3 regions of the Pseudomonas sp. GW823-FHT06E10 genome follow, and region 3 is predicted to be linked to each of the others. Evidence: predicted binding sites of a transcription regulator. Region 3 holds the regulator's gene; each other region holds the start of a gene.
The links. The regulator sigma-54, encoded in region 3, starts transcription at its own class of promoters, with help from an activator protein. The targets are predictions, from matches to a motif close to ANTGGCATNNANNTTGCTNT.
Positions count from the first base shown of each region.

Region 1: glnA (type I glutamate--ammonia ligase) is a predicted target of sigma-54. The motif match lies at 5,320-5,339, and genes of this name have one in related genera.
Region 2: flhA (flagellar biosynthesis protein FlhA) is a predicted target of sigma-54. The motif match lies at 7,621-7,640, and genes of this name have one in related genera.

Region 1 is NZ_JBXAHJ010000005.1:384,409-393,905, forward strand. It holds gene AC1Q6Y_RS11350 (glycogen/starch/alpha-glucan phosphorylase) at 1-778, opposite strand, end outside; gene AC1Q6Y_RS11355 (YkgJ family cysteine cluster protein) at 1,034-1,471, shown strand; gene typA (translational GTPase TypA) at 1,691-3,511, opposite strand; gene thiI (tRNA uracil 4-sulfurtransferase ThiI) at 3,651-5,105, opposite strand; gene glnA (type I glutamate--ammonia ligase) at 5,434-6,840, shown strand; gene AC1Q6Y_RS11375 (cupin domain-containing protein) at 7,019-7,441, shown strand; gene AC1Q6Y_RS11380 (DUF4124 domain-containing protein) at 7,467-7,982, shown strand; gene AC1Q6Y_RS11385 (DUF4124 domain-containing protein) at 7,979-8,599, shown strand; gene glnL (nitrogen regulation protein NR(II)) at 8,827-9,497, shown strand, end outside.
Region 2 is NZ_JBXAHJ010000011.1:95,131-104,627, reverse strand. It holds gene AC1Q6Y_RS18695 (chemotaxis protein CheA) at 1-1,011, opposite strand, end outside; gene AC1Q6Y_RS18690 (protein phosphatase CheZ) at 1,058-1,846, opposite strand; gene AC1Q6Y_RS18685 (chemotaxis response regulator CheY) at 1,868-2,239, opposite strand; gene fliA (RNA polymerase sigma factor FliA) at 2,408-3,148, opposite strand; gene fleN (flagellar synthesis regulator FleN) at 3,145-3,975, opposite strand; gene flhF (flagellar biosynthesis GTPase FlhF) at 4,092-5,420, opposite strand; gene flhA (flagellar biosynthesis protein FlhA) at 5,432-7,561, opposite strand; gene AC1Q6Y_RS18660 (RHS repeat-associated core domain-containing protein) at 7,943-9,016, shown strand; gene flhB (flagellar biosynthesis protein FlhB) at 9,038-9,497, opposite strand, start outside.
Region 3 is NZ_JBXAHJ010000013.1:7,683-17,179, forward strand. It holds gene AC1Q6Y_RS20255 (MlaC/ttg2D family ABC transporter substrate-binding protein) at 1-463, opposite strand, end outside; gene mlaD (outer membrane lipid asymmetry maintenance protein MlaD) at 475-942, opposite strand; gene mlaE (lipid asymmetry maintenance ABC transporter permease subunit MlaE) at 942-1,739, opposite strand; gene AC1Q6Y_RS20270 (ATP-binding cassette domain-containing protein) at 1,739-2,548, opposite strand; gene AC1Q6Y_RS20275 (KpsF/GutQ family sugar-phosphate isomerase) at 2,824-3,798, shown strand; gene AC1Q6Y_RS20280 (KdsC family phosphatase) at 3,798-4,322, shown strand; gene lptC (LPS export ABC transporter periplasmic protein LptC) at 4,330-4,902, shown strand; gene lptA (lipopolysaccharide transport periplasmic protein LptA) at 4,889-5,437, shown strand; gene lptB (LPS export ABC transporter ATP-binding protein) at 5,437-6,162, shown strand; gene AC1Q6Y_RS20300 (RNA polymerase factor sigma-54) at 6,409-7,902, shown strand; gene hpf (ribosome hibernation-promoting factor, HPF/YfiA family) at 7,977-8,285, shown strand; gene ptsN (PTS IIA-like nitrogen regulatory protein PtsN) at 8,298-8,762, shown strand; gene rapZ (RNase adapter RapZ) at 8,765-9,497, shown strand, end outside.

The sequences.
Region 1 (9,497 bases), on a different contig from region 3:
CCACGGCGCCCAGGTGGTCGCCGGCGTTGAAACGCTCCAGATGCAGATCTTCCATGGCGCGGGCACGCCACAGGCGCAGCGTGTTGACGCTCGCCCCGCGCCAGCCGACCACCGGCGTGTCGTAGGCAATCGCCCGCACGGTTTCCGCCGGGGACCAGACTTGTCGGGATTTGCCGGTGTCGTCGGTCAGGGTCTCGACACTGCCGCCGAAACCGATGGTGTAAGCCACTTCCGGCCGCTCGAACTCCCACGGGTTGCCGAAATCCAGCCAGTGTTCGGTCTGCTCCTGCTGCCAGCCATCGACAATCGCCTGACGGAACAACCCGTGCTCATAGCGGATGCCGTAGCCATGACCGGCGATGCCGAGGGTCGACATGCTTTCCAGGAAACACGCCGCCAGACGCCCGAGGCCGCCGTTGCCCAGGGCCGCATCGGGCTCCAGCATGCGGATGCGCTCAAGGTCGACGCCGAGTTCGGTCAGGGCTTCGCGGGCCACGTCGAGCAGGCCGAGATTGCTCAGGCTGTCGAACAACAGCCGACCGATGAGAAATTCCAGGGAGAGGTAATAGACGCGCTTCTGACCTTTGCGGTAGATCTGCCGCGTGTGATCCATCCAGTGCTCGACCATGTGATCCCGCGCGGCCAGGGCAATGGCTTCGAACCAGTCGTGGTCGAAGGCGTGATCCGGGTCTTTACCCACTGCATAAGTGAGTTTGGTCAAGACGGCGTCGCGGAATGCGGCCACCTCTGCTTCGCGAACAAGTGGTTCTTGAGTCATCGATAGGACCTCGAGCGAGCTTGGAGTTGTCTGAGCCTAGACGGTCTGACAGGCGGTAGAGGCTCTGGTTCGGCAGTTTTTCCTGTAAGGGCGAATCGGGTCGGCAATACATTGTCGTGTACCTGATTCAATGCAGGGGCCGTGCCGGATTAGCGGTTTATTGGTCGGCCGTGAAAAAATCTGGCGAAAGGTTGTTCAAAAATCCACCAGTCCCGGTATGATCGCGCGCCCTGATGCACACGCTGGTAACAAACGATGATGAAGCCGAACCTGATCGCTGCCGCAGAGATCGACCGCCTCGATACCTGGGCCAAGTACTCTGCCCCGATGTGCGGCTCGTGCATGTCCAGCTGCTGCACCCTGCCCGTCGAGGTCAAGATCAAGGATCTGATCCGCATCGGCGTGGTCGATGAGTTCGAGCTGGGTGATCCGCCGAAGAACATCGCCAAGCGCCTGCAAAAGGAAGGCTTGGTCGAACGCTTCAATCAGAAGTCAGGGATCTTTACCCTCCAGCGCATGAGCAACAACGATTGCCTGTACCTGGATCGTAAGAGCCGTCTGTGCACTATTTATGATAAGCGCCCGGATACTTGCCGCAATCACCCGAAAATCGGCCCGCGGCCGGGGTATTGCGCGTACAAGCCCAAGGAAGTGGAGCGCGAGCGGAGTTCGCGGAGTATCGAGCGGTTCTGATACTTCCTGAAATTTGCGGCGGCTGATCGGCCGCCATCGCGAGCAAGCTCGCTCCCACAGTGTTCGAGGTGAACCACAAATTGTGTGAACACCACAGACCCCCTGTGGGAGCGAGCTTGCTCGCGATGAGGCCGGCACAAACACCGCACAAACCGCAGACAAACAAAAACGCCCCCGGTCTCTCGACCGGGGGCGTTTTCGTTCAGCCGGGGCTAAATCTTATGCCTTGGCTTTCTTGGCAGCGCGGGTACGCTCGCTTTCGTCCAGGATCTTCTTGCGAAGACGGATGGACTTAGGAGTTACTTCACACAGCTCGTCGTCCTGGATGAATTCCAGAGCCTGTTCCAGGGTGAAGCGAACAGGTGGAACCAGAGCGATGGTTTCGTCTTTACCCGAAGCACGCATGTTGTCGAGCTTCTTGCCCTTGGTAGGGTTAACGCCCAGGTCGTTGTCACGGCTGTTCAGACCAACGATCTGACCGTTGTAGATTTCCTGACCGTGTTCTACGAACAGCTTGCCACGCGCCTGCAGGGTTTCCAGGGAGTAGGTCAGTGCCTTGCCGGTTTCAACCGAAACCAGAACGCCGTTCTGACGGCCGGACATGTCGCCGGACTTCATCACGTCGTAACGGTCGAAGATCGAGGTCAGGATGCCAGCACCGTTGGTCAGGGTCAGGAACTGGTTACGGAAACCGATCAGACCGCGAGCAGGGATGTTGTATTCCAGACGTACACGGCCCTTGCCATCCGGCACCATGTTGGTCAGGTCGCCCTTACGCAGGCCCATCTCTTCCATCACCTTGCCCTGGGATTCTTCCGGCAAGTCGATGGTGACGTTTTCGAACGGTTCGTGCTTCACGCCGTCAACCAGACGGATGATCACTTCCGGACGGCCTACAGCCATTTCGAAGCCTTCGCGACGCATGGTTTCGATCAGTACCGAGAGGTGCAGTTCGCCACGGCCGGAAACCTTGAACTTGTCAGCCGAGTCGCCTTCTTCAACGCGCAGTGCAACGTTGTACAGCAGCTCTTTGTCCAGACGTTCCTTGATGTTACGGGAAGTCACGAACTTGCCTTCTTTACCGCAGAATGGCGAGTCGTTTACCTGGAAGGTCATGGAAACGGTTGGCTCGTCGACGGTCAGCGGCTTCATCGCTTCGACCGTGTCCGGGTGGCACAGGGTGTCGGAGATGAACAGCGAGTCCATACCGCTGATGCACACGATATCGCCTGCTGCAGCTTCTTCAACGTCGATGCGGTGCAGACCGTGGTGACCCATCAGCTTCAGGATACGACCGTTACGCTTCTTGCCGTCGGCACCGATAGCCACAACCGGGGTGTTCGGCTTGACGCGACCACGAGCGATACGGCCAACACCGATAACACCCAGGAAGCTGTTGTAGTCCAGTGCGGAGATCTGCATCTGGAACGGACCTTCACGGTCAACAGCCGGCGCCGGTACGTTGTCGACGATCGACTGGTACAGCGGGGTCATGTCTTCAGCCATTTCGGTGTGGTCCAGACCGGCAATACCATTCAGGGCCGAGGCGTAGACGACTTTGAAGTCCAGCTGTTCTTCGGTGGCACCCAGGTTGTCGAACAGGTCGAAGATCTGGTCCAGAACCCAGTCCGGACGCGCGCCTGGACGGTCAACCTTGTTGATGCACACGATCGGACGCAGGCCGGCTTCGAAAGCCTTCTTGGTCACGAAACGGGTTTGCGGCATAGGGCCGTCTTGAGCGTCAACCAGCAGCAGAACGGAGTCGACCATCGACATTACGCGTTCAACTTCGCCGCCGAAGTCGGCGTGGCCCGGGGTGTCCACGATGTTGATGTGGTAGCCGTTCCAGTTGATGGCGGTGTTTTTCGCCAGAATGGTAATACCGCGCTCTTTCTCCTGGTCGTTGGAGTCCATCACGCGCTCGTCGTTGAGCTCGTTGCGCTCCAGGGTGCCGGATTGACGCAGGAGTTTGTCTACCAGGGTGGTCTTACCATGGTCAACGTGGGCAATGATGGCGATGTTGCGTAGATTTTCGATCACTTGTGTATCTCGATCAGAGGATTCGGTGTGCTGACAAGTCTTGGCAGCGATTAACAGTAGCGTCCGTGAAAGCCGTTACAGCTTGACGGTGGCATCGGGGGGCCGGTGACGCAGGCCACAGGCAAACAGCCCCGGGCACTTAGCTCGGTCGATAAACGCGCACATTGGCATGCCCCTCACTGAGCAAATGGTGGGCATGCAGGCGACTCATCACGCCTTTGTCGCAATACAGCAGGTACTGGCGAGTAGGGTCCAGTTCCTTGAAACGAGCGTTCACTGCATAAAACGGCATCGTTTGTACCTCGATGCCAGCGAGATCCAGCGGGTCGTCTTCAGCGGCATCCGGGTGACGGATGTCGATGACGATCTGACCGGCCAGCGCTTCGCTGACTTCTTCAATCTGCAAGTCCTGGCCCAGTTCATCGATCACGCGATCGATCGGCACCAGCTTGGCGTTTTCGAGCGCACGCTCGAGTACCGCCATATCGAATTCTTTCTCTTCATGCTCGACGCGATAGCGCTTGGCCGCGGTCTTCGGATTGACCGAGATAACGCCGCAGTATTCCGGCATGTGCCGGGCGAAATCGGCGGTGCCGATTTCGATTGCCGTGTCGATAATGTCCTGCTTGTGACTGGCGATCAGCGGGCGCAGTACCAGCTTTTCGGTCACGCAGTCGATCACTGACAGGTTCGGCAGCGTCTGGCTCGACACCTGGGAGATCGCCTCACCGGTGACCAGTGCGTCGATGTGCAGTCGATCGGCAATTTGGGAGGAAGCGCGCAACATCATACGCTTCAATACTACGCCCATATGACTGTTATCGACTTTGCCGAGAATTTCGCCCAGCACTTCTTCGAACGGCACACTGACAAATAGCACGCGCTGGGAGCTGCCGTACTTCTTCCAGATGAAATGCGCGACTTCCATGACGCCCAGTTCGTGGGCACGTCCGCCCAGATTGAAGAAGCAGAAATGCGCCATCAGGCCGCGGCGCATGATCTGGTAGGCCGCCACGGTGGAGTCGAAGCCACCGGACATCAGCACCAGGGTCTGCTCCAGCGCGCCCAGCGGATATCCGCCGATGCCGTTGTGCTGGCTGTGGATCACGAACAACCGTTGGTCGCGAACTTCGATCCGGACTTCGATTTCCGGCGCTTTCAGGTCGATCCCGGCGGCGCCGCACTCGCGACGCAGCTTGCTGCCGACGTATTTTTCGACGTCCATCGAGCTGAACGTGTGCTTGCCCGCACGCTTGCAGCGCACCGAGAAAATTTTCCCGGCCAGCGCATCGCCGTAGTGCTGCCTGCACTTTTCGGTGATGTCGTCGAAGTCGCCCAGCGGGTACTCGTCGATCTGCAGAAAGTGCGCGATGCCCGGCATGCAGGTCAGGCGCTCACCCATCTCTTTCAAGGCTTTCGGGTCGGTAACACGGGTTTCCAGCTCGAGATTGTCCCACACGCCGTTCACCACCACGGCCGGGTCCAGATCACGGAGCACGGCGCGGATGTTTTTGGCCAACTGGCGGATAAATTTCGTCCGGACAGGTCGACTCTTGATGGTGATCTCGGGGAAGACTTTTACGATTAATTTCATGGAAACAGCGCGCGCATGGCCTGCCGAAAAAGGGGGGCGCGGATTATAGCGGAAATTGCTCAAGGTTTAACCAGTTAATGTGCAGAAGGTTTTGCATGCACCAAAACAGGTCACTTATTGGATATGGCGCCACATTACAGGGCGAGCTTTTCTGCTTTAAAGGGCAAAACGCCCTCTCAAGCGTGATTTTGGGGCAAAAAATCCATGCTGGGGCACTGGCATGCAATTTGCTCCCTTGTGAGGCAGGTTGCCTTGGCAGAGTATTCGCGCCGGCATCACAAACATTTAAGGGCATCCACTACCAGCCCTAATACACCCGGAGGACACTATGTCGAAGTCGGTTCAACTCATCAAAGATCATGACGTCAAGTGGATTGATCTGCGCTTCACGGACACCAAAGGCACTCAGCACCACGTGACCATGCCGGCTCGCGATGCGCTGGATGACGACTTCTTCGAAGTCGGCAAAATGTTCGACGGCTCCTCCATCGCCGGCTGGAAAGGCATCGAAGCCTCCGACATGATCCTGATGCCGGACGACTCCACCGCTGTTCTGGATCCGTTCACCGAAGAACCGACCCTGATCCTGGTCTGCGACATCATCGAGCCTTCGAGCATGCAAGGCTACGACCGCGACCCACGTGCGATCGCCAAGCGCGCCGAAGAGCACCTGAAAGCCACCGCTATCGGTGACACCGTATACGCCGGTCCGGAGCCAGAGTTCTTCATCTTTGACCAGGTGAAGTTCAAGTCCGACATTTCCGGTTCCATGTTCAAGATCTACTCTGAACAAGGTTCGTGGATGTCCGACCAGGACATCGAAGGCGGCAACAAAGGCCACCGTCCAGGCGTCAAAGGCGGCTATTTCCCGGTTCCGCCGTTCGACCACGACCACGAAATCCGTACCTCCATGTGCAACGCACTGGAAGAAATGGGCCTGACCGTCGAAGTTCACCACCACGAAGTGGCGACTGCCGGCCAGAACGAAATCGGCGTCAAGTTCAACACCCTGGTGAAGAAAGCCGACGAAACCCAAACCCTGAAGTACGTCGTGCACAACGTTGCCGATGCCTACGGCCGCACCGCGACCTTCATGCCTAAGCCTCTGTACGGCGACAATGGCTCGGGTATGCACGTACACATGTCCATCTGGAAAGATGGCAAGAACACCTTCGCTGGCGAAGGCTATGCCGGCCTGTCCGACACCGCCCTGTACTTCATCGGCGGCATCATCAAGCACGGTAAGGCCCTGAACGGCTTCACCAACCCGGCGACCAACTCCTACAAGCGTCTGGTTCCAGGCTTCGAAGCTCCAGTGATGCTGGCCTACTCGGCTCGCAACCGTTCCGCTTCGATCCGTATTCCTTACGTGTCGAGCCCGAAAGCCCGCCGTATCGAAGCACGCTTCCCGGATCCGGCTGCCAACCCGTACCTGTGCTTCGCCGCACTGTTGATGGCTGGCCTGGACGGCATCCAGAACAAGATCCACCCTGGCGACGCCGCTGACAAAAACCTGTACGACCTGCCGCCTGAAGAGGCCAAAGAGATCCCACAAGTTTGCGGCAGCCTGAAAGAAGCCCTGGAAGAGCTGGACAAAGGTCGTGCGTTCCTGACCAAAGGCGGCGTTTTCAGCGACGACTTCATCGACGCTTACATCGCCCTGAAAAGCGAAGAAGAAATCAAGGTACGTACCTTCGTACACCCACTGGAATACGAGCTGTACTACAGCTGCTGATCCGGTAGCGCCGCGGCACGCGGCGTGACAAAAAGAGGCCTCCTTCGGGAGGCCTTTTTTGTAGGCAACTTCCGACAATAAAGTTAGACATCTCTTCGGGCACACACAGCATCGTCCGGCATCAACCCATCTGAATGACTCGTAGGCTGTTCTCTACCTGCAATCAACGGATGGAATGATGAAAACTTTCCCACTCAAGACGCTACTGGCCGCTCTCACCGCCCTCGCCCTTCTAGGCTGCACCACAATTTCCCCATCGACAGACATCGAACGGGAAATCCTGCTTCAAAGCAGCAAGTCGTGGGATGGCACACCTTACATTCGCTACCCGGATGCCGTGCCCGAGCTGACAGTGCTCAAACTCACAATACCTGCAAATACCAAACTCCCCTGGCACACCCATCCCATTCCCAACGCGGGCTACATCCTCTCAGGCGAGCTAACGATCGAGGACAGGAACAGCGGCCAGACCAGTCGCGTCAAACAAGGCGAAGCACTGGCCGAAATGGTCAATATCACTCATCGCGGAGTCACCGGCGATGAACCGGTAGAACTTGTTGTGTTCTATGCTGGCAGCGAAGGTATTCCATTGGCGGAGTAGTCTTTGCTTCACACAGGGAGTCCGAATGCGGCCACTTTTATTACTTCTACTGCTGTCCTTCATTTCTCCTGTGATGGCCCAAATCTACAAATACACCGATGCCGCCGGCAATACCGCCTACAGCAATCAACCGCCCGATGGCGTTGACGCCCGGGCGGTTGATTTGCCACCGATCAACAGCATCGAGCGTCAACCGCCCGTCGATCCTGCACAACCTCTGGCAGGCAATAACACCGAGCCGACCCACCGAGCCTACGAAAAACTGGAACTCACCGGCCTGCCCACCACAGAAGCGTTACGTGCCAACAATGGCACCTTCACGATTAACGTACTGATCAAACCGCGCCTGCAAGCCACCCACCTGTTACGTCTGCTGCTGGACGGTCAGCCCTACGGCCAGCCAGGCAATGTGCCGATCCTGCAACTGGTGAACATCGATCGCGGCGAACACCGCCTCGCCGTGCAAGTGATCGATGGCGAAAACGTTGTGCAGCAGAGCCCTGCGCTGACATTCACCGTACAGCGGGTGCACATACCTTGAAGGCCTGGCTACTGATCGCCTGCCTGATCGCCCAGCCCGCCTCGGCAGAGGTCTTCATGTATGTCGATGCTCAGGGCAACCGGGTTTTCACCGACCAGCCAAAACCCGGCGACGCCCGGCGTGTACCGCTGACAAAGAGCAATCGAATAGCGGCCAACCCCACCAGCGCAGCACTGTTGATCGCCGAGAGCAGTCCTGAAGTACAGGCGCTGTTCCACTATGAGGTGCTGCGTATCCTGATCCCGGAACCCGACGCAACCATCCGCAGCAACACCGGCGAAGTCATTGTCAGCACCACCAACGAACCGGCCCTGCAACCCGGTCACCACTACCGGTTGCTGCTCGACGGCCAGCCCACCGCCGAACCTGGCCTGAGCCCGGTGTTCCCGCTTAGCAACATCGATCGCGGCAGCCATACCCTGTCCGTGGAAATCCTCGACGAACAGGGGCGCATCGTCGAACGCACCGCCAACCAACCTTTCCACATGCAGCGCACGTCTCTCGCCCAGAAGCGCAGGATCAAACCCTGCACTCTCGAAGACTACGGCCAGCGGCCGGAATGCCCGCTCAGTGACAGACCAGGCGAAGAAAAAAATCCTTTCTTGAGACTCTTTTAACCTCGTTCAGGCTTGCGCACTATATTGGTGCAATTGTTTGCACCGTACTCACACTCCAACCCATTTTGGTTCGAAAGTACCCGCGATAGCTGGCAGAACGCCACGTAAACGAGCGTCAAACGCCTGTTTCAGGCGCTGAACGCTTCTTTTCGGAGCCTTGGTTTGGTTTTTGCATTTTGCCCGTATCAGCATTTTTTTACGCACGCTCTGCCCTAAAAGAGGTCCCGATGACCATTAGCGACGCACTCCACCGTTTGCTACTCGATAACCTCACCACCGCCACCATCCTGCTCGACGCCGAACTGCGCCTCGAGTACATGAACCCGGCGGCGGAAATGCTGCTGGCCATCAGCGGTCAGCGCAGCCATGGGCAGTTCATCAGTGAGTTGTTTACCGAATCGACCGAAGCGCTGAACTCGTTGCGCCAGGCCGTCGAGCAGGCGCACCCGTTCACCAAGCGCGAAGCCATGCTCACCGCCCTCACCGGCCAGACCCTGACCGTCGACTACGCGGTAACACCGATTCTGAGCAACGGCGACACGATGCTGCTGCTCGAAGTCCACCCCCGTGACCGCCTGCTGCGGATCACCAAAGAAGAAGCACAACTGTCGAAACAGGAAACCAGCAAGATGCTGGTGCGCGGCCTTGCCCATGAAATCAAGAACCCCTTGGGCGGGATTCGCGGCGCGGCACAATTGCTGGCCCGGGAACTGCCGGAAGAAAGCCTGCGCGACTACACCAACGTCATCATCGAAGAAGCCGACCGCCTGCGTAACCTGGTGGATCGCATGCTCGGCTCCAACAAACTGCCGTCGCTGGCCATGTGCAATGTCCATGAAGTGCTTGAGCGTGTCTGCCATCTGGTGGAGGCTGAAAGCCAGGGTTGCATCACCTTGGT
Region 2 (9,497 bases), on a different contig from region 3:
TTTTGGCTCGGGGGCCCTGGCCACCGGTTTCGGCGCGGCTGCCTTCGCGGCAGGTGCCGCCACCGAGGCGTTGGCGCCGGTTGCCGTTCCAACCGTCGCGCCCACTTCAGTGAACTTGCCTTTGCCGTGCAATTCGTCGAGCAGCGCTTCGAACTCGTGATCGGAAATCAGATCGCTGCCGGCCGCCACCGCGCTTGGTGCCGCGGGTGCAGGCACAGAAGCAATGGCCGACTCCAGCGCCTCGACAGCAAAATTACCCTTGCCGTGCAACTGGTCGAGCAGTGCTTCGAATTCGTCGTCAGTAATATCGGAACTGTCGCCAGCCGCTTTCGGGGCTTCTGGCGCAGCCGGTGCCTGGACCACCGCGTCAACGGCGAACTGGCCTTTACCGTGCAGTTGATCGAGCAACGACTCGAACTCGGCATCGGTGATTTCGTCGCTGCCAGCGGCATTGCCGGCAGGCGCTGGAACAGCCGCCGGGGCCTCGGCCTGGGCCTTGACGGCGTTCAGCGAGTCCAGCAGTTGTTCGAATTCATTGTCGGTGATATCGCCCGATTCGCTTTCAGCCACAGGCGCTTCGACCACGGCGACGACAGGTGCGGCAGCCGCCTCGTCAGCCGATTGCGGCTCGGCCAGACGGGCCAGTGCCGCGAGCAGTTCCGGTGTCGCGGCCGTGATCGGGCTGCGTTCGCGGACTTCGCTGAACATGCTGTTCACCGCGTCCAGCGCTTCGAGAACCACGTCCATCAGTTCCGAGTCGACGCGACGCTCACCCTTGCGCAGGATGTCGAACACGTTCTCGGCGATGTGGCAACACTCCACCAGTTCGTTGAGCTGGAGGAAGCCGGCGCCTCCTTTTACAGTGTGAAAACCGCGAAAAATTGCATTGAGCAAATCCGCATCATCCGGGCGGCTTTCCAGCTCGACCAGTTGCTCGGACAGTTGCTCTAGAATCTCGCCGGCCTCAACCAGGAAATCCTGAAGGATCTCTTCATCGGCGCCGAAGCTCATTAAGGGGGTGCTCCTAAAGGTCTAAAAACCTAAAATGCCTAAAATTCTAAAACCCTAGGCTGGATAGCAAATCGTCCACATCGTCCTGACCGGACACAACGTCTTCTCTTTTATCGGCATGAATCTGCGGACCTTCACCCTGAGAGAGATGTTTTTGTGGATCTTTTTCAGCAAGCATCGCTTCACGGTCATGCTCGATGCCCGCAAAGCGGTCCACCTGACTGGCCATCAGCACGAGCTTGAGCAGGTTGCTTTCAACTTCGGTGACCAACTGGGTCACACGCTTGATCACCTGGCCTGTGAGGTCCTGGTAATCCTGGGCGAGCAGGATGTCGTTCAGGTTGCCCGACACCGCGCGATTGTCCGTGCCGCTGCGCGTCAGGAACCCGTCGACCCGCCGGGCCAGTTCACGAAACTCTTCGGCGCCGACTTCGCGACGCATGAAGCGCCCCCAGTCCGCGCTCAACACTTTGGCTTCATCGGCCAGGCCATTGACCAGCGGCGTGGCACTTTCCACCAGATCCATGGTGCGGTTGGCCGCAGCCTCGGTCAGCTTGACCACATACCCCAGGCGCTCGGTGGCGTCGGTGATCTGCGACACTTCTTCGGCCTGCGGCATGTGCGGGTCAATCTGGAAATTGACGATCGCGCTATGCAGTTCGCGGGTGAGCTTGCCCACTTCCTGATACAGGCCGCGGTCACGGGTCTGGTTGAGCTCATGGATCAATTGCACCGCGTCGCCGAACTTGCCTTTTTCAAGGCTCTCGACCAATTCGACGGCGTGTTTTTTCAGGGTCGATTCAAAATCGCCCAATGAAGTTTCGTTATTGCCCATAGCTCCCCCGTGGCGCACTCATCAACCGATGCGTTCGAAAATCTTCTCGATTTTTTCTTTCAACGCCTGGGCCGTGAAGGGCTTGACCACATAGCCGTTAACGCCGGCCTGGGCCGCTTCGATGATCTGTTCGCGCTTGGCTTCAGCGGTCACCATCAGCACCGGCAGGTGCTTGAGCTTTTCATCGGCACGCACGTGGCGCAGCAGATCGATACCGGTCATGCCAGGCATGTTCCAGTCCGTTACCAGAAAGTCGATGCTTCCGCTGTTGAGCACCGGGATGGCGGTAGTGCCATCGTCGGCCTCGACGGTGTTGGTGAACCCAAGGTCACGCAGCAGGTTCTTGATGATCCGCCGCATCGTTGAGAAGTCATCAACGATGAGGATTTTCATGTTCTTGTCCAATTCGACCTCCAAGCAGTCTTAAACGCGCCCAGCACCTGGACACGCCATTTCAATCAATCCGGCAAAGCACTCAATGACTGTCTGGAGCACAACAGATCGCGACCGGCGCAGTTCAACACCACACCGGCCTCGTTCGCAGTGTCCCCCACACTGCCTTCAGCGCGCTCGCCACTCCCCCAAACGCCCCCGCAAACGGGCCGCGCACTGGCTGTGTAACTGGCTGACCCGCGATTCGCTGACCCCCAGGACCTCACCGATTTCCTTGAGATTCAACTCTTCGTCGTAGTACAGCGCCAACACCAGTCGCTCACGCTCCGGCAAATTGGCAATCGCATCCGCCAGCGCAGCCTGGAAGCGTTCATCCTCCAGGTCGCGTGACGGCTCGACATGAGCACTCGCGCCATCCTCGTGCAGCCCTTCGTGTTCGCCGTCCTGCAACAGGTCGTCGAAACTGAACAGCCGGCTGCCCAGGGTGTCGTTCAAAATCCCGTAGTAATCGTCGAGACTCAATTGGAGTTCGGCCGCAACTTCGTGATCTTTAGCGTCACGGCCGGTTTTAGCTTCAATCGAGCGAATGGCATCGCTGACCATGCGCGTATTGCGGTGGACCGAACGTGGCGCCCAGTCCCCCTTGCGCACTTCATCGAGCATGGCGCCGCGGATTCGTATGCCCGCGTACGTCTCGAAACTGGCGCCTTTGCCGGCGTCATATTTGGTCGACACTTCAAGCAGGCCAATCATCCCGGCCTGGATCAGGTCTTCGACCTGGACACTGGCCGGTAAACGCGCCAGCAAGTGGTAGGCAATGCGTTTAACCAGCGGCGCGTAACGCTCGATCAGCTCGTACTGCGCATCACGTGCCGACTTCTTGTAGAGGTTGTAGCCGCTGGCTGTCATAGAACAGGTCCTGCTGTCTGCTGCACGAGGCGCTCGACGAAAAACTCCAGGTGCCCGCGCGGGTTGGCAGGCAGCGGCCAGGTATCAACCTTCTGCGCGATGGCCTTGAACGCCAGCGAGCACTTGGAACGCGGGAAGGCCTCGTAGACGGCGCGCTGCTTCTGCACGGCCTTGCGCACGCTTTCGTCGTAAGGCACCGCACCGACGTATTGCAGGGCGACGTCGAGGAAGCGATCCGTGACCTTGGTCAACTTGGCGAACAGGTTGCGTCCTTCCTGCGGGCTCTGGGCCATGTTGGCCAGGACGCGGAAGCGGTTCATGCCGTAGTCGCGATTGAGCAACTTGATCAAGGCGTAGGCATCGGTGATCGAGGTCGGCTCGTCGCACACCACCAGCAGCACTTCCTGGGCTGCGCGGACGAAACTGACTACCGAGTCACCAATGCCCGCAGCGGTGTCGATCACCAGTACGTCGAGGTTATCGCCGATATCACTGAAGGCCTGGATCAGGCCGGCGTGTTGCGCGGGGCTCAGATGCACCATGCTCTGAGTGCCGGATGCGGCCGGAACGATACGGATGCCGCCTGGTCCCTGCAGCAATACATCGCGCAGTTCGCAGCGGCCCTCGATCACGTCGGCCAGGGTACGTTTGGGTGTCAGGCCCAGCAGAACGTCGACGTTCGCCAGTCCCAGGTCGGCGTCCAACAGCATGACGCGCCGGCCAAGTTCGGCCAAAGCCAGGGACAAGTTCACTGACACATTAGTTTTCCCGACGCCACCTTTGCCGCCGGTCACCGCGATCACCTGTACGGGATGCATGCTGCCCATGTTATTTCTTTACCTTGTCTTGCATAGACGGAGGCCACATTACTGGCTGCGCGTTCACAAACGGAACAATGCATGGCAGACCATCGATGTAGGTACAAAAACTGTTCATTATTACCTCAGCCAACCTGCTTGGTCGGGCTGTGGTAGATGTCAGCGAACATGTCAGCCATGGCTTCTTCGCTGGGTTCTTCCTGCATTTGCACGCTCACGGCGCGGCTGACCAATTGATGACGGCGCGGCAGATGCAAATCATCCGGGATCCGCGGGCCATCGGTCAGGTAAGCCACCGGCAGTTCATGGCTGATGGCAAGGCTCAACACCTCACCCAGACTAGCCGTTTCATCCAGTTTAGTCAGAATGCAGCCGGAGAGCCCGCAGCGCTTGTAACTGTGATACGCGGCCGTTAGAACCTGTTTCTGGCTGGTGGTTGCCAGGACCAGATAATTTTTTGATTTGATGCCGCGACCGGCCAGGCTTTCGAGCTGCATGCGCAGCGCCGGATCGCTGGCCTGCAGGCCCGCGGTATCGATCAGCACCACGCGTTTGCGCAGCAACGGCTCCAGGGCCTGCACCAGGGACTGGCCGGGATCGACGTGGGTCACCGACACATTGAGAATGCGCCCCAGGGTCTTGAGCTGTTCCTGGGCGCCGATGCGGAAGCTGTCCATGCTCACCAACGCAATGTTCTGCGCGCCGTACTTGAGCACGTAACGGGCGGCCAGCTTGGCCAGGGTGGTGGTCTTGCCCATGCCGGCAGGGCCGACCATGGCGATCACTCCGCCCTCTTCCAGCGGCTCGACGTCCGGAGTAACGATCATGCGCGCCAGGTGCGCCAGCAACATACGCCAGGCCTGACGAGGCTCTTCGATTTCGGTGATCATTGCCAGCAGGTCGCGCGACAGCGGGCCAGACAGGCCGATGCGTTGCAGGCGACGCCAGAGGTTGGCCTGGTCCGGACGGCTGCCTTGCAGCTGATTCCAGGCCAGGGAGCCGAGTTGTACTTCCATGAGTTCGCGCAGGCTGTTGAGCTCGAAACGCATCGAGTCGAACGCGCGCGGGTCCACGCCACCGGACGCTGGCGCAGCGGCCGGCGCGGGACGACGGGGTTCGGCGTAGGTCGGCTCGATCAGCGGCTCGGCGGCAGTCAACGGCAATCCGGCGAACAGTTGGCGATTGGTTGCATTGTCGCTCTCGCCATCGCCACGCAGGCTCAATTCGGCCTGGGCGGTGACGATCCGCGACTGAGTCTTGCGCAATTCGTCTTCGAGTTCCATGTTCGGAACCCGCGGCGCCAGCGCCGACAACTTGTAATCCAGCGCAGCTGTCAGTTCGACCCCCCCGGCGATCCGGCGGTTGCCAATGATGGCGGCATCAGCGCCCAGCTCATCGCGAACCAGCTTCATGGCCTGACGCATATCGGCGGCGAAAAAACGCTTAACTTGCATAAACCACTACCTCAGCCGTTGGGCCCTACTGTCGCAACGATGGTCACTTGCTTGTTGTCAGGGATTTCCTGGTAAGCCAACACATGCAAACCCGGGACTGCGAGCCGGCCAAATCGCGAGAGCATCGCGCGAACCGGACCGGCCACCAGCAGAATCACCGGCTGACCTTGCATCTCCTGACGCTGCGCCGCGTCGATCAACGAACGTTGCAGCTTCTCAGCCATGCTTGGCTCCAGCAGAACGCCCTCTTCCGAGCCTTGTCCTGCCTTTTGCAGACTATTGAGCAATATCTGTTCCAACCTTGGCTCCAGCGTGATAACTGGCAGCTCCGACTCAGTACCTACAATGCTTTGGACGATTGCGCGGGATACGCCAACCCGCACGGCAGCCACCAGCGCGGCGGTATCTTGACTCTTGGCGGCATTGTTGGCGATCGCCTCGGCAATACTGCGGATATCGCGAACAGGCACTTGTTCGGCCAACAGCGCTTGCAGCACCTTGAGCAACTGCGACAGCGAAACCACACCCGGCACCAGCTCCTCGGCCAGTTTCGGCGAGCTTTTGGCCAGCAATTGCATGAGTTGCTGCACTTCTTCGTGACCGATCAGCTCACTGGAATGCTTGTAGAGTATCTGGTTCAAGTGAGTAGCCACTACTGTACTGGCATCGACCACCGTATAACCGAGGGATTGCGCCTGGGCGCGCTGGCTGATTTCGATCCAGACCGCCTCCAGGCCGAAAGCCGGATCTTTGGCGGTAATGCCGTTGAGCGTGCCGTAGACCTGCCCCGGGTTGATCGCCAGTTCGCGATCCGGGTAAATCTCCGCTTCGGCCAGGATCACTCCCATGAGGGTCAGGCGATAGGCACTCGGCGCCAGGTCGAGGTTGTCGCGGATATGCACCGTGGGCATCAGGAAGCCCAGATCCTGGGACAGCTTCTTGCGCACGCCCTTGATTCGCGCCAGCAACTGGCCGCCCTGGTTGCGGTCCACCAGCGGAATCAGGCGATAACCCACCTCCAGGCCGATCATGTCGATCGGCGTCACGTCATCCCAGCCAAGCTCCTTGGTTTCCTGGGCGCGGGCCGGCGACGGCAGCAACTCCTGCTGGCGCTTGACCTCTTGCAGGGCGTGAACCTTGGCGACGTTCTGCTTCTTCCAGAACAGGTAAGCGCCACCGGCCGCCAGGGCCGCCATGCTCAGGAACGAGAAGTGCGGCATGCCGGGCACCAGGCCCATGACCGCCATCAAACCGGCTGCCACCGCCAGCGCCTTGGGCGAGGCGAACATCTGGCGATTGATTTGCTTGCCCATGTCTTCCGAACCGGACGCACGGGTCACCATGATTGCCGCTGCTGTCGATAACAACAGTGATGGCAATTGCGCCACCAAACCGTCACCGATGGTCAGCAGCGCATACACCTTGCCGGCGTCGCCGAAGGTCATGCCGTGCTGGAAGATACCGACCGCCATGCCGCCGATCAGGTTGATGAACAGGATCAACAGACCGGCGATGGCGTCACCGCGGACGAATTTGCTGGCACCGTCCATGGAACCGTAGAACTCGGCTTCCTGGGCCACTTCCGAACGACGGGCCTTGGCCTGGGCCTGATCGATCAGGCCGGCGTTGAGGTCGGCGTCGATCGCCATTTGCTTGCCGGGCATCGCATCGAGGGTGAAACGCGCGCTCACCTCGGAAATCCGCCCCGCGCCCTTGGTCACCACGACGAAGTTGATGATCATCAAAATCGCAAAGACCACGATACCGACCACGTAGTTACCGCCGATCACCACCTCGCCGAAGGCCTGGATCACCTTGCCGGCGGCGGCATGACCGTCCTGGCCGTGGAGCATCACCACCCGCGTCGAAGCCACGTTCAACGCCAGGCGCAACAACGTCGCCACCAGCAGAATGGTCGGAAACACCGCGAAATCCAGCGGGCGCAGAGCATAGACGCACACCAGCAGCACGACGATGGACAGGGCAATGTTGAAGGTGAAGAACACGTCCAGCAGGAACGGCGGCACCGGCAACATCATCATCGCCAGCATGACCAGCAGCAACAGCGGCACGCCCAGATTGCCGCGACTCAAATCGGCAACGTTTGTGCGAGCAGTGTTGAATAACTGAGAGCGATCCACCGGTTTTCCCCGTTCCTTTAAAGCAAACTTTTGACGCCTGAAGCGAGCGCAGAGCGGCTATTGCAAGAAGCTTTCCAACTTTTGCGTGGAGGGAAATTGAGGTTGTGGAGTAAGCCTGTGCGGCTTCAGAAAAAGGCTAAATTTCAGAACAGCGGAGAACCCAGTGGGAGCGAGCTTGCTCGCGATGACGTCGGCACAACAAACATACTTGCTGGCTGACCCACCGCTATCGCGAGCAAGCTCACTCCCACAGGGATTGCGGCGCTCTGGACTGCCCACCCGCCGCAAAGACCACTGAACCTATCAGTTCTGCTAGTACCCACTTGCGACTTACCGACCGATACTCAATCGCCCTCCCTTTGAGAATCTGGAGCGACCTCCATGGAATCCACACAACCCATCCTGCGTTGCCGCTACAGCTATGACCCTCTGGATCGCCTGATCAGCCAGCTTCAACCGGATGTACCCGCTCACCAGCGTTTTTACTGCAAAAGCCGCTTGGCGACCGAAATTCAGGGCGCGACGAGGCATTCAATTTTTCAAAACGACGACCTTTTATTGGCTCAGCAGCAACGCGAGGGCGACGCACTCGATACCACGTTGCTGGCTACCGACTTGCAACGCTCGGTATTACACACCGTCAACAAGGGCCTCCAACCGCCCCCCATCGCTTACTCCCCTTATGGCCATCGCCCGGCACTCAACGGCTTGCTCAGCCTGCTGGGTTTTAACGGCGAACGGCTGGACCCGGTGACCGGGCATTATTTGTTGGGAAATGGCTATCGGGCGTTTAATCCGCATTTGATGCGGTTTAATAGTCCGGATAATTTAAGCCCATTTGGGAAGGGAGGGCTGAATACCTATGCTTATTGTTTAGGCGATCCAATAAATCGTTACGATCCAAATGGACATTTTTCTATAACAAAATTGTTTCGCACGTTTTTTTCACGCTTTGGAACCAATCCTGTTCGACCCGCCTATAAAAGCGGACCTGAAACGCTATTCACAACAGCTAAAAATGTGAAAACACTTAAACCTGATAACTCTTGGCAAGAATTGACTACCTGGAAATGGAGCGACGATGATTATCGAATTAAAGCCGTGATAGCTGACGAAACAACAATATCAACAAAAACCGAGCATAGCATATGGACAACTACAAAGCGCAACCCCACTCTTCAAGAACTAATCTACTCAACACTAAATCATGAACAAATAAGTCAACTTCCTCCACCGCTCCCTTACCGCATAGATAGGTACGTGGATTTATACAACATGAAAAATGCAGCAGAAAATATAAGACCTGCACTTAGAGCAAATAACCTTTCAGGCAGAAATATTGTTCACGAAAGCCTTAACGTAACAGCCGTAAAAGCAACAGAAGGCGTATTAACCGGAGTTCATCCAGAAAAAGCCCGTTTACTAATCAGGGATGGAATCTATCCAATTTATTAACTCGCACGTGCAGCATCCAATCTAGGAGTCACGCCTCAAATCCGGCGGAATCGGCAAATCATCCTTAAGCGGATCAGGCCGCTTGCCCTTGCCCGCCCGATACTGTCGAATCTGATAAACGTAAGCCAGCACCTGCGCGACCGCCAGGTAGAGACCGCCGGGAATCTCCTGCTCCAGTTCCGTGGAGTAGTAAATCGAGCGCGCCAGCGCCGGAGATTCCAGCAACAGAATCTCGTTGGCCGCAGCGATCTCACGGATCTTCAGGGCCAGGAAGTCGCTACCCTTGGCCAGCAATACCGGCGCATTACCCTTTTCCGGGTCGTACTTGAGCGCCACGGCGTAGTGCGTCGGGTTGGTGATGACCACGTCGGCCTCGGGAATGGCGGCCATCATCCGTCGCTGGGACATCTCGCGCTGCAGCTGACGGATCCGTTGTTTGACCTCCGGTCGCCCTTCCTGGTCCTTGTGTTCATCGCGCACT
Region 3 (9,497 bases):
TCTTTTCCAGCGTGTAGGACACTGGATAGATCGCGCCGCTGCTGCCTTTGACAGTCATGCCTACACTGGTACGGTCGCCCGACTCGTCTTTGGCCGGTTCAACGGTGATGCCCTGGTTGTTGTACTCCAGCAAGGCATTGCCATAGAACTGGAACAGACCCTTCTTGAAGTTTTCTTCGAAGGTTTTCATCTGTGCAGGCGTAGCTTTGCGCGAGTACTTGACCGTCATGATGCTCTTGGAAATACCCTCGGCATCCACGACCGGCCCGACGATGGTGTTCAGTGCCGCATAAAAGTCTTGCGGATCCTGCTTGTACTTCTCTTTGTTTGCCGCCAGGTCCGCGAGCATACGGTTGGTTGTGTCCTGCACCAGATCGTGCGCCGAAGTCGCCGCTACGGCGTGGGACACCAACGGAAACACCGCGAGCATTACCAACAGGCCACGTCGCAAGATAGAGATCATTTAACAGTTCCTCATTTAGCTTCTTTGCTAACGGTATTGAGCAGGAATTTACCGATCAGGTCTTCGAGCACCAGCGATGACTGCGTGTCATGGATGGTTCCACCATCCTTGAGCAGGGTGTCTTCCCCGCCCACGCTGATACCGATGTACTTCTCGCCCAACAGGCCAGCAGTCAGGATAGATGCAGTGGAGTCCGCCGGCAGATTATCGATGCGTTTTTCCAGCTGCATGGTCACCCGACCGGTGAAACTGTCGCGATCCAGATCGATGGCCGTGACCTTGCCGATGGTCACACCGGCCATGGTCACCTTTGCTCTGACCGTCAAACCGGCGATATTGTCGAAGTAGGCGTAAAGTTTATACGTGTCGGTGCTCGGAGTCGGGGACAGGCCACTGACCCGCAACGCCAACAAAAGCAAAGCCAGGATGCCAGCCAGCAAGAAAAGGCCGACACCGATTTCCAGGGTGCGGTTTTGCATCAGAAATCTCCAAACATCAAGGCGGTCAGAATAAAGTCCAGGCCGAGTACTGCCAACGAGGCATATACAACGGTCTTGGTAGTGGCACGACTGATCCCCTCGGAAGTGGGTTCGCAGTCATAGCCTTGGAATACGGCGATCCAGGTCACGACAAAGGCAAAGACGATACTTTTGATGATCCCGTTGAGCACATCGTCGGCGAACGTCACGCTGTTCTGCATGTTCGACCAGTAGGAGCCCTCATAGACCCCCAGCCAGTCGACCGCTACCCACGAGCCGCCCCAGATACCCACCACGCTGAAAATCATCGCCAGCACCGGCAGGGAAATGAAACCGGCCCACAGGCGTGGCGCGATGATGTACTTGAGCGGGTCGACCCCGATCATTTCCAGGCTGGACAACTGCTCGGTGGACTTCATGTTGCCGATTTCGGCGGTCAACGCCGAACCTGCGCGCCCGGCGAACAGCAAGGCGGTCACTACCGGCCCCAGTTCACGCAGCAGCGTCAGCGCCACCATCTGCCCGACAGCCTGCTCCGAACCATAGCTGGAAAGAATGTTGAAGCCCTGCAGCGCCAGCACCATGCCGATGAACACCCCGGAGACCACGATGATCACCAGGGACATCACGCCCACCGAATGCAACTGCTTGACCAGCAGCCCGAAGCCGCCACCGATACCGCCCCGGCCGAGCAAGGCATGGAACAGGAACAGGCTCGAACGCCCGAACACCGCCAGCACATCGATGCCGGCCTGGCCGAAGCGGCGAACGCGCTCCATCAATGAAATTCTGCGCATCAGCGCTTCCCCAGAAGATCTGCGCGGTAATCCGTCGCTGGAAAGTGGTACGGAACCGGGCCATCGGGTTCGCCGGTCATGAACTGACGAATGCGCGGTTCATCCGAATTCATCAACTCGTCAGGCGTCCCCTGCCCCAACACCTGACCATCGCCCACCACATAAATGTAGTCGGCAATGCTCGCGGTCTCGGCCAGGTCGTGGGATACCACGATGCTGGTGATGCCCAGCGCATCGTTGAGCAACCGGATGAGGCGCACCAGAACGCCCATTGCGATGGGGTCCTGGCCGACAAAGGGCTCGTCGTACATGAGGATCTGCGGGTCGAGCGCAATCGCCCGGGCCAGCGCAACACGGCGCTTCATGCCGCCGGAAAGCTCGTCGGGCATCAGTTCGATAGCACCGCGCAAGCCCACGGCCTGCAATTTGAGCAGGACAATGTCGCGGATCATTTCATCCGGCAGCTGGGTATGAACACGCAACGGAAAAGCGACGTTCTCGAAGACATCGAGGTCGGTAAACAGTGCGCCGCTCTGAAACAGCACGCCCATGTGCTTGCGCGCGTCGAACAGGTCGCTGCGCGACAGTTTTGGCAGGTTCTGACCGTTGACCCAGACTTCGCCCTTGGTGGGCCGCAACTGGGCGCCCATCAGACGCAAGAGCGTGGTCTTGCCACACCCGGAAGGCCCCATGATGCCGGTGACCTTGCCGCGTGGGATACGGATATCGACATTATTGAAAATGCTGCGCGCACCGCGCTTGAAGGACAGTCCCTTCAGCTCGACCGCGTAGGCGTTATCGGCACTCATCTAAACTCCTTGCGATGCAGCCTCTCACTCGGACGCCTGGCTTTCTGACAAAAGCACATACCTCCCGGGCAGGCCGAACTGGCGGCGAACTATATCACTGCAACGGCTGCGCGCCCAAGGCCAAAGCCAGGTCATGTTCAGCCGCATGACAGGTTGAAGGCCCCGTTTAGAAGGTTTCCGGCAACAAGGATGGCAATGCGCGACGAACTAGCGTGAGGGATTCGATCATAACCGTTATAATCGCCGCCTTTTCATCAGGCTATACGATTTCTGACATGAGCCAATCCAGCGACCTGATTCAATCTGCACAACGCACCATCCGCCTCGAGGTAGAAGCCGTGCAAGGCCTGCTACCCCATATCGACGCAGATTTCGTACGCGCTTGCGAGATGATTCTGGCCAGCAAAGGCCGCGTGGTCGTGGTCGGCATGGGCAAGTCGGGACACATCGGCAACAAGATTGCCGCGACCTTGGCCAGCACCGGCACCACGGCGTTTTTTGTGCACCCGGCTGAAGCCAGCCACGGTGACATGGGCATGATTACCCGCGACGACATCATTCTGGCGCTCTCGAATTCCGGCTCCACCAATGAAATCGTGACCCTGCTGCCACTGATCAAGCGCCTGGGCATTCAGTTGATCAGCGTGACCGGCAAGCCTGACTCGCCGCTAGCCAAGGCCGCCGAGGTCAACCTGAATGTTCACGTCGAGCACGAAGCCTGTCCGTTGAACCTGGCCCCCACCTCGTCGACCACCGCCGCCCTGGTCATGGGCGATGCCTTGGCAGTCGCGCTGCTGGAAGCCCGTGGCTTTACCGCCGAAGACTTCGCCTTTTCCCATCCCGGCGGCGCCTTGGGCCGACGCCTGCTGCTGAAAGTGGAAAATGTCATGCACGCCGGGCAAGAGTTACCGCAGGTACAGCGCGGCACCCTGCTGAAGGACGCGCTAATGGAAATGACCCGCAAAGGCCTGGGCATGACCGTGATCCTGGAAGCCGACGGAAAGCTGGCCGGGATCTTTACTGACGGTGACTTGCGTCGCACGCTGGACCGTAGCATCGACATCCATAGCGCTACCATCGACCAGGTCATGACAGCACACGGCAAGACTGCCCGCGCCGAGATGCTCGCCGCCGAAGCGCTGAAAATCATGGAAGACCATAAAATCAACGCGCTGGTCGTAGTCGACAGTGAAGACCGCCCGGTCGGCGCCTTGAACATGCACGACTTGCTGCGTGCAGGAGTAATGTGATGAGTGCGGACCTGCTGCAACGCGGCAAACAGATCAAGCTGGCGGTGTTCGATGTCGATGGCGTGCTGACCGATGGGCGCCTGTACTTCCTCGAAGACGGCAGCGAGTTCAAGACGTTCAACACCCTCGACGGCCAGGGCATCAAGATGCTGATGGCCGCCGGCGTGCAGACCGCCATCATCAGTGGCCGCAAGACCCCGGTGGTCGAGCGGCGGGCCAAAAACCTCGGTATCCCGCACCTCTATCAGGGGCGCGAGGATAAACTGGTGGTACTCGACGAACTGCTGGCCCAACTCAACTTGAGCTATGAACAGGTGGCCTACCTCGGCGATGACCTGCCGGACCTGCCGGTGATTCGCCGCGTCGGCCTGGGCATGGCGGTGGCCAATGCCGCCAGCTTCGTGCGTGAACACGCCCACGGCATCACCCTCGCCCGTGGCGGCGAAGGTGCCGCTCGCGAATTCTGCGAATTGATCCTGCGCGCCCAGGACCGCCTCGACGCGGCCAATGCGGCGTACCTGTGAGCCCACTATGCTGAGCAAAAAATTTCGCAACACCCTGATGTTCAGTTGCATCGCGGCGATATTCGCTGCGGTTGGCTACTGGAACATCAGCCCGGAACGCTTCCTCGACAAGCCGGTAACGCCGGTCGATGAAAGCGCGATCGACTATTACGCCATCAACGCCCACAGCGTGCAGTACCTGCCCGACGGCAAGCTGCAATATGATCTGGTGTCCGACAAGGTCGAGCACGTGAAAGCGACCGAGGTGACATTGCTGACCAACCCCGACCTGAACGTGTTCCGCGGCACTGAATTCCCGTGGCACGTCCAGAGCCTGCGCGGCGAGGTCAACCCTGATGGCACACAGGTCGAACTGATCGATGACGTGCGCATCACGCGCTTCGACGAGAAAAACCGTAGAACCCTGATCACCAGCACCCGCATGACCGTGTTCCCGCAGCAGCAATATGCGCAGACCGAGCAAGACGTTAGAATCGACGGCGCTGGCGGTGTATCGACTGGCAAGGGAATGAAAGCGTATTTGAAAGAAAGCAGGATACACCTGCTATCGAACGTAAGAGGACAGTATGAGGCTCGTTAAAACCCTCCCGATTTTGCTCAGTCTGGGCGCAGCACTGGGAAGCGTGAGCGCCTGGGCTCTGCCGGAAGACCAACAGCAGCCTATCCGTATTCAGGCCGACGATGCCCAACTGGACGACAAGCAAGGTATTGCTACCTATAAGGGTGACGTGATCATCACCCAAGGCTCGATGAAGGTGACAGGCAACACCGTTACCATCACCCGCACCCCGGCTGGCGACATTGACGTAGTGACCTCGGTGGGCAACCTGGCGTACTTCGAGCAATTGCAAACGGCTGGCGACACCAAGCCTGTCCAGGGTTGGGGCGTGACGATCCAGTATCACGCTTCGCAAAATCGCGTCGTACTGATCGACAAGGCCAAAGTTGTCGACAAGGACAACAACGTCACCCAAGGCGAGAAAATTGTCTACGACACGGACAAGAAACTCGCCAGCGCCGGTCGAGCCACAGGCAGCAAGATCACCGAGGCGCGTCCGCGTATCGACATGGTGATCCAGCCGAAGAAGAAAACCGACGAGAAAAAGGCCCAGTAATGGCAACTCTGAAAGCTCAGCATCTGGCCAAGAGCTACAAGAGCCGCCAGGTCGTGCGTGACGTCAGCCTGTCCATCGACAGCGGCCAGATCGTCGGCCTGCTTGGCCCGAACGGCGCCGGCAAGACCACCTGCTTCTACATGATCGTCGGCCTGGTGCAAGCCGACCAGGGCCGCGTCCTGATCGATGACCTGGACGTCAGCCACCAACCGATGCACGGCCGCGCAAAGGCTGGTATCGGCTACTTGCCGCAAGAAGCATCGATCTTCCGCAAACTGTCGGTGGCCGACAACATCATGGCCATCCTCGAGACCCGCAAGGAACTCGACAAGGCCGGTCGTCGCAAGGAGCTGGAAAGCCTGCTGCAGGAATTCCACATCAGCCACATCCGCGACAACCTGGGCATGAGCCTGTCCGGTGGTGAGCGCCGTCGCGTGGAAATCGCCCGCGCCCTGGCCACCAACCCGAAATTCATCCTCCTCGACGAGCCCTTCGCCGGCGTGGACCCGATTTCGGTCGGCGACATCAAGCAGATCATTCACCACCTCAAGGCCAAGGGCATTGGCGTGCTGATCACGGACCACAACGTTCGTGAAACCCTGGATATCTGTGAAACCGCCTATATCGTCAATGACGGCCAACTGATTGCCGAAGGCGACGCAGAGACCATCCTGGCCAACGACCTGGTCAAGGAAGTGTATCTGGGCCATGAGTTCCGCCTGTAAGCGCTGAGCCGTGCCCAGGCAGTTGCCCGGGCACCTGACCAGCCACTCACCAGCGCTTCCGTGCCGACAAGCGTGGTCAGCCCTCGACAAGGGCAGCGCTGCAACACAGCTTTATAGTTTTTTATTGTTACAGCGCTCTAGGCAAACCCTTTAGTTTCAGGCATATAATTTGCTTAAGTTTGGCGCCCCGGCGCCCTGTAGTGGATGGCGCATGTGCGCCGGCGAATAAGGTGTTAAGCCCCTGCCATGAAACCATCGCTAGTCTTGAGAATGGGCCAGCAGCTGACGATGACACCGCAGCTGCAACAGGCCATCCGCCTGCTCCAATTGTCGACCCTGGACCTGCAACAGGAAATCCAGGAGGCCCTGGAGTCCAATCCGATGCTCGAACGCCAGGAAGAAGGCGACGACTTCGACAATTCCGACCCCCTGGCCGACAACGCCGAACAAAAGCCCAACACCGACATCCAGGAGCCCTCCTACCAGGAGAGCGCCCCGACGGTTGATAACCTCGATGAGGGTGACTGGAACGAGCGTATCCCCAACGAACTCCCCGTCGACACCGCGTGGGAAGATGTTTACCAGACCAGCGCCAGCAGCCTGCCCAGCAATGATGATGACGAGTGGGACTTCACCACCCGCACCTCGGCCGGCGAAAGCCTGCAGAGCCACTTGCTGTGGCAACTGAACCTGGCCCCGATGTCCGACACCGATCGCCTGATCGCCGTAACCCTGATCGACTGCATCAACAATCAGGGCTACCTGGACGAAACCCTCGAGGAAATCCTCGAAGCGTTCGACCCGGAACTGGACATCGAACTGGACGAAATCGAAGCCGTCCTGCACCGCATCCAGCAATTCGAGCCCGCCGGCATCGGCGCCCGCAACCTGGGCGAATGCCTGCTGCTGCAATTGCGCCAGCTGCCTGCCAAGACCCCTTGGCTGGCCGAGGCCAAGCGCCTGGTCACCGATTACATCGACCTGCTTGGCAGCCGCGACTACAGCCAGTTGATGCGTCGCATGAAGCTCAAGGAAGATGAGCTGCGCCAGGTCATCGAGCTGGTCCAGAGCCTCAACCCGCGCCCGGGCTCGCAGATCGAGTCCACCGAAGCCGAGTACGTCGTTCCTGACGTCATCGTGCGCAAGGACAACGAGCGCTGGCTGGTGGAGCTCAATCAGGAGTCGGTGCCACGGCTGCGGGTCAATGCCCAGTACGCCGGTTTCGTGCGCCGCGCCGACACCAGCGCCGACAATACCTTCATGCGCAATCAGTTGCAGGAGGCCCGCTGGTTCATCAAGAGCCTGCAAAGCCGCAATGAAACCCTGATGAAGGTTGCCACCCAGATCGTCGAGCATCAGCGCGGCTTTCTGGAGTACGGCGACGAAGCCATGAAGCCGCTGGTCCTGCATGACATCGCCGAAGCGGTCGGCATGCATGAATCGACGATTTCACGGGTGACCACCCAGAAGTTCATGCACACCCCCCGGGGCATTTATGAACTGAAGTACTTTTTTTCCAGTCACGTAAGCACCTCCGAAGGCGGCGAATGCTCGTCCACGGCGATCCGGGCGATCATCAAAAAACTGGTTGCAGCGGAAAATCAGAAAAAGCCGTTGAGTGACAGCAAGATCGCTGGTTTACTGGAGGCACAAGGCATTCAGGTGGCTCGCCGCACCGTCGCCAAGTACCGCGAATCCCTCGGGATCGCGCCTTCGAGCGAACGCAAGCGGTTGATGTAGGGCCACGCCACAGCGTTCCAGTGGTAGATCATCTGATCTGCCGCTTTATGCACTGGCAACGAAGGAGAAGCTGTATGCAAGTCAACATCAGTGGACACCAACTGGAAGTGACCGAACCTCTTCGCACCTACATCGGCGAAAAACTCGAACGATTGGAGCGACATTTCGACAAGATCACTAATGTGCAGGTCACGATGACCGTCGAAAAACTGAAGCAGAAAATCGAAGCCACGCTGCATATTCCCGGGAATGAAGTGGTCGCCAACGCGGAACATACCGATATGTATGCCGCGATCGACGCACTCACCGACAAGCTGGATAAACAACTCAAAAAGCATAAGGAAAAGACCCAGAGCCTCCTCCAGGGCGCAACCGGTCGTTAACACTCCCAACCCATGATCCGACTTGAAAGTATCCTGACCCCCGGCCGTTCCCTGGTGAACGTGCCGGGAGGCAGTAAAAAGAAAGCCCTCGAACAAATTGCCAATCTTATCGCCCGCGAAGTGCCGGCCCTGGAGATGCAAGATGTCTTCGAGGCGCTGATCGCCCGTGAAAAACTCGGTTCCACCGGGTTTGGCAATGGCATCGCTATTCCACATTGCCGTCTCAAGGGCTGTGTTTCGCCCATCAGTGCATTGATGCACCTGGACGCCCCTATCGATTTCGACGCCATCGACGGCGCGCCGGTTGACCTGCTGTTCGTGCTGTTGGTCCCGGAAGCCGCCACCGATGCGCACCTTGAGCTGCTGCGACAGATCGCCAGCATGCTCGACCGCAAGGAAGTTCGCGAAAAGCTGCGTAGTGCTGCAAGCAACGAAGCCCTGTATCAGGTTGTCCTTGACGAGCAAAACGGTCAGTAATCATGCGCTTGATCATCGTCAGTGGCCGTTCCGGCTCAGGTAAAAGTACCGCCCTCGACGTTCTTGAGGACAGCGGCTACTACTGCATCGACAACCTGCCAGCCGGTCTGCTGCCGGAGCTGGCCGAACGCGCCCTGGTTCATACCGAGATGTTGCAGCCGCTGGTCGCCGTTTCCATTGACGCGCGCAACCTGCCCAGCCACCTGTCACGCTTCCCCGACCTGCTCGAGGAAGTCCGTGCCCGCCACATCCAGTGCGATGTGCTGTACCTGGACGCCGACGAAGAAACACTGCTCAAGCGCTTCTCGGAAACCCGACGGCGTCACCCCCTGACCAACGCCAACCGCTCGCTGGCCGAAGCCATCAGCGTCGAGAGCGTCCTGCTCGGGCCGATTGCCGACCTCGCCGATCTCAAGATCAACACTACCAGCCTGAACCTGTATCAACTGCGCGATGCCATCAAACTGCGCCTGTTGAATCAACCGGAACCCGGTACTGCGTTCCTGGTGGAATCCTTCGGCTTCAAGCGCGGCATGCCGGTGGACGCCGACCTGGTGTTCGATGTGCGCTGCCTGCCCAACCCTTACTGGAAACCGGAGTTGCGCGAACAGTCCGGGCTCGATCAACCGGTTGCCGAATACCTGGCGGCTCAGCCGGATGTCGAAGAGATGTTCCAGGACATTTCCACATACCTGCTAAAGTGGCTGCCTCGCTTTGCCGCCAGCAACCGCGCCT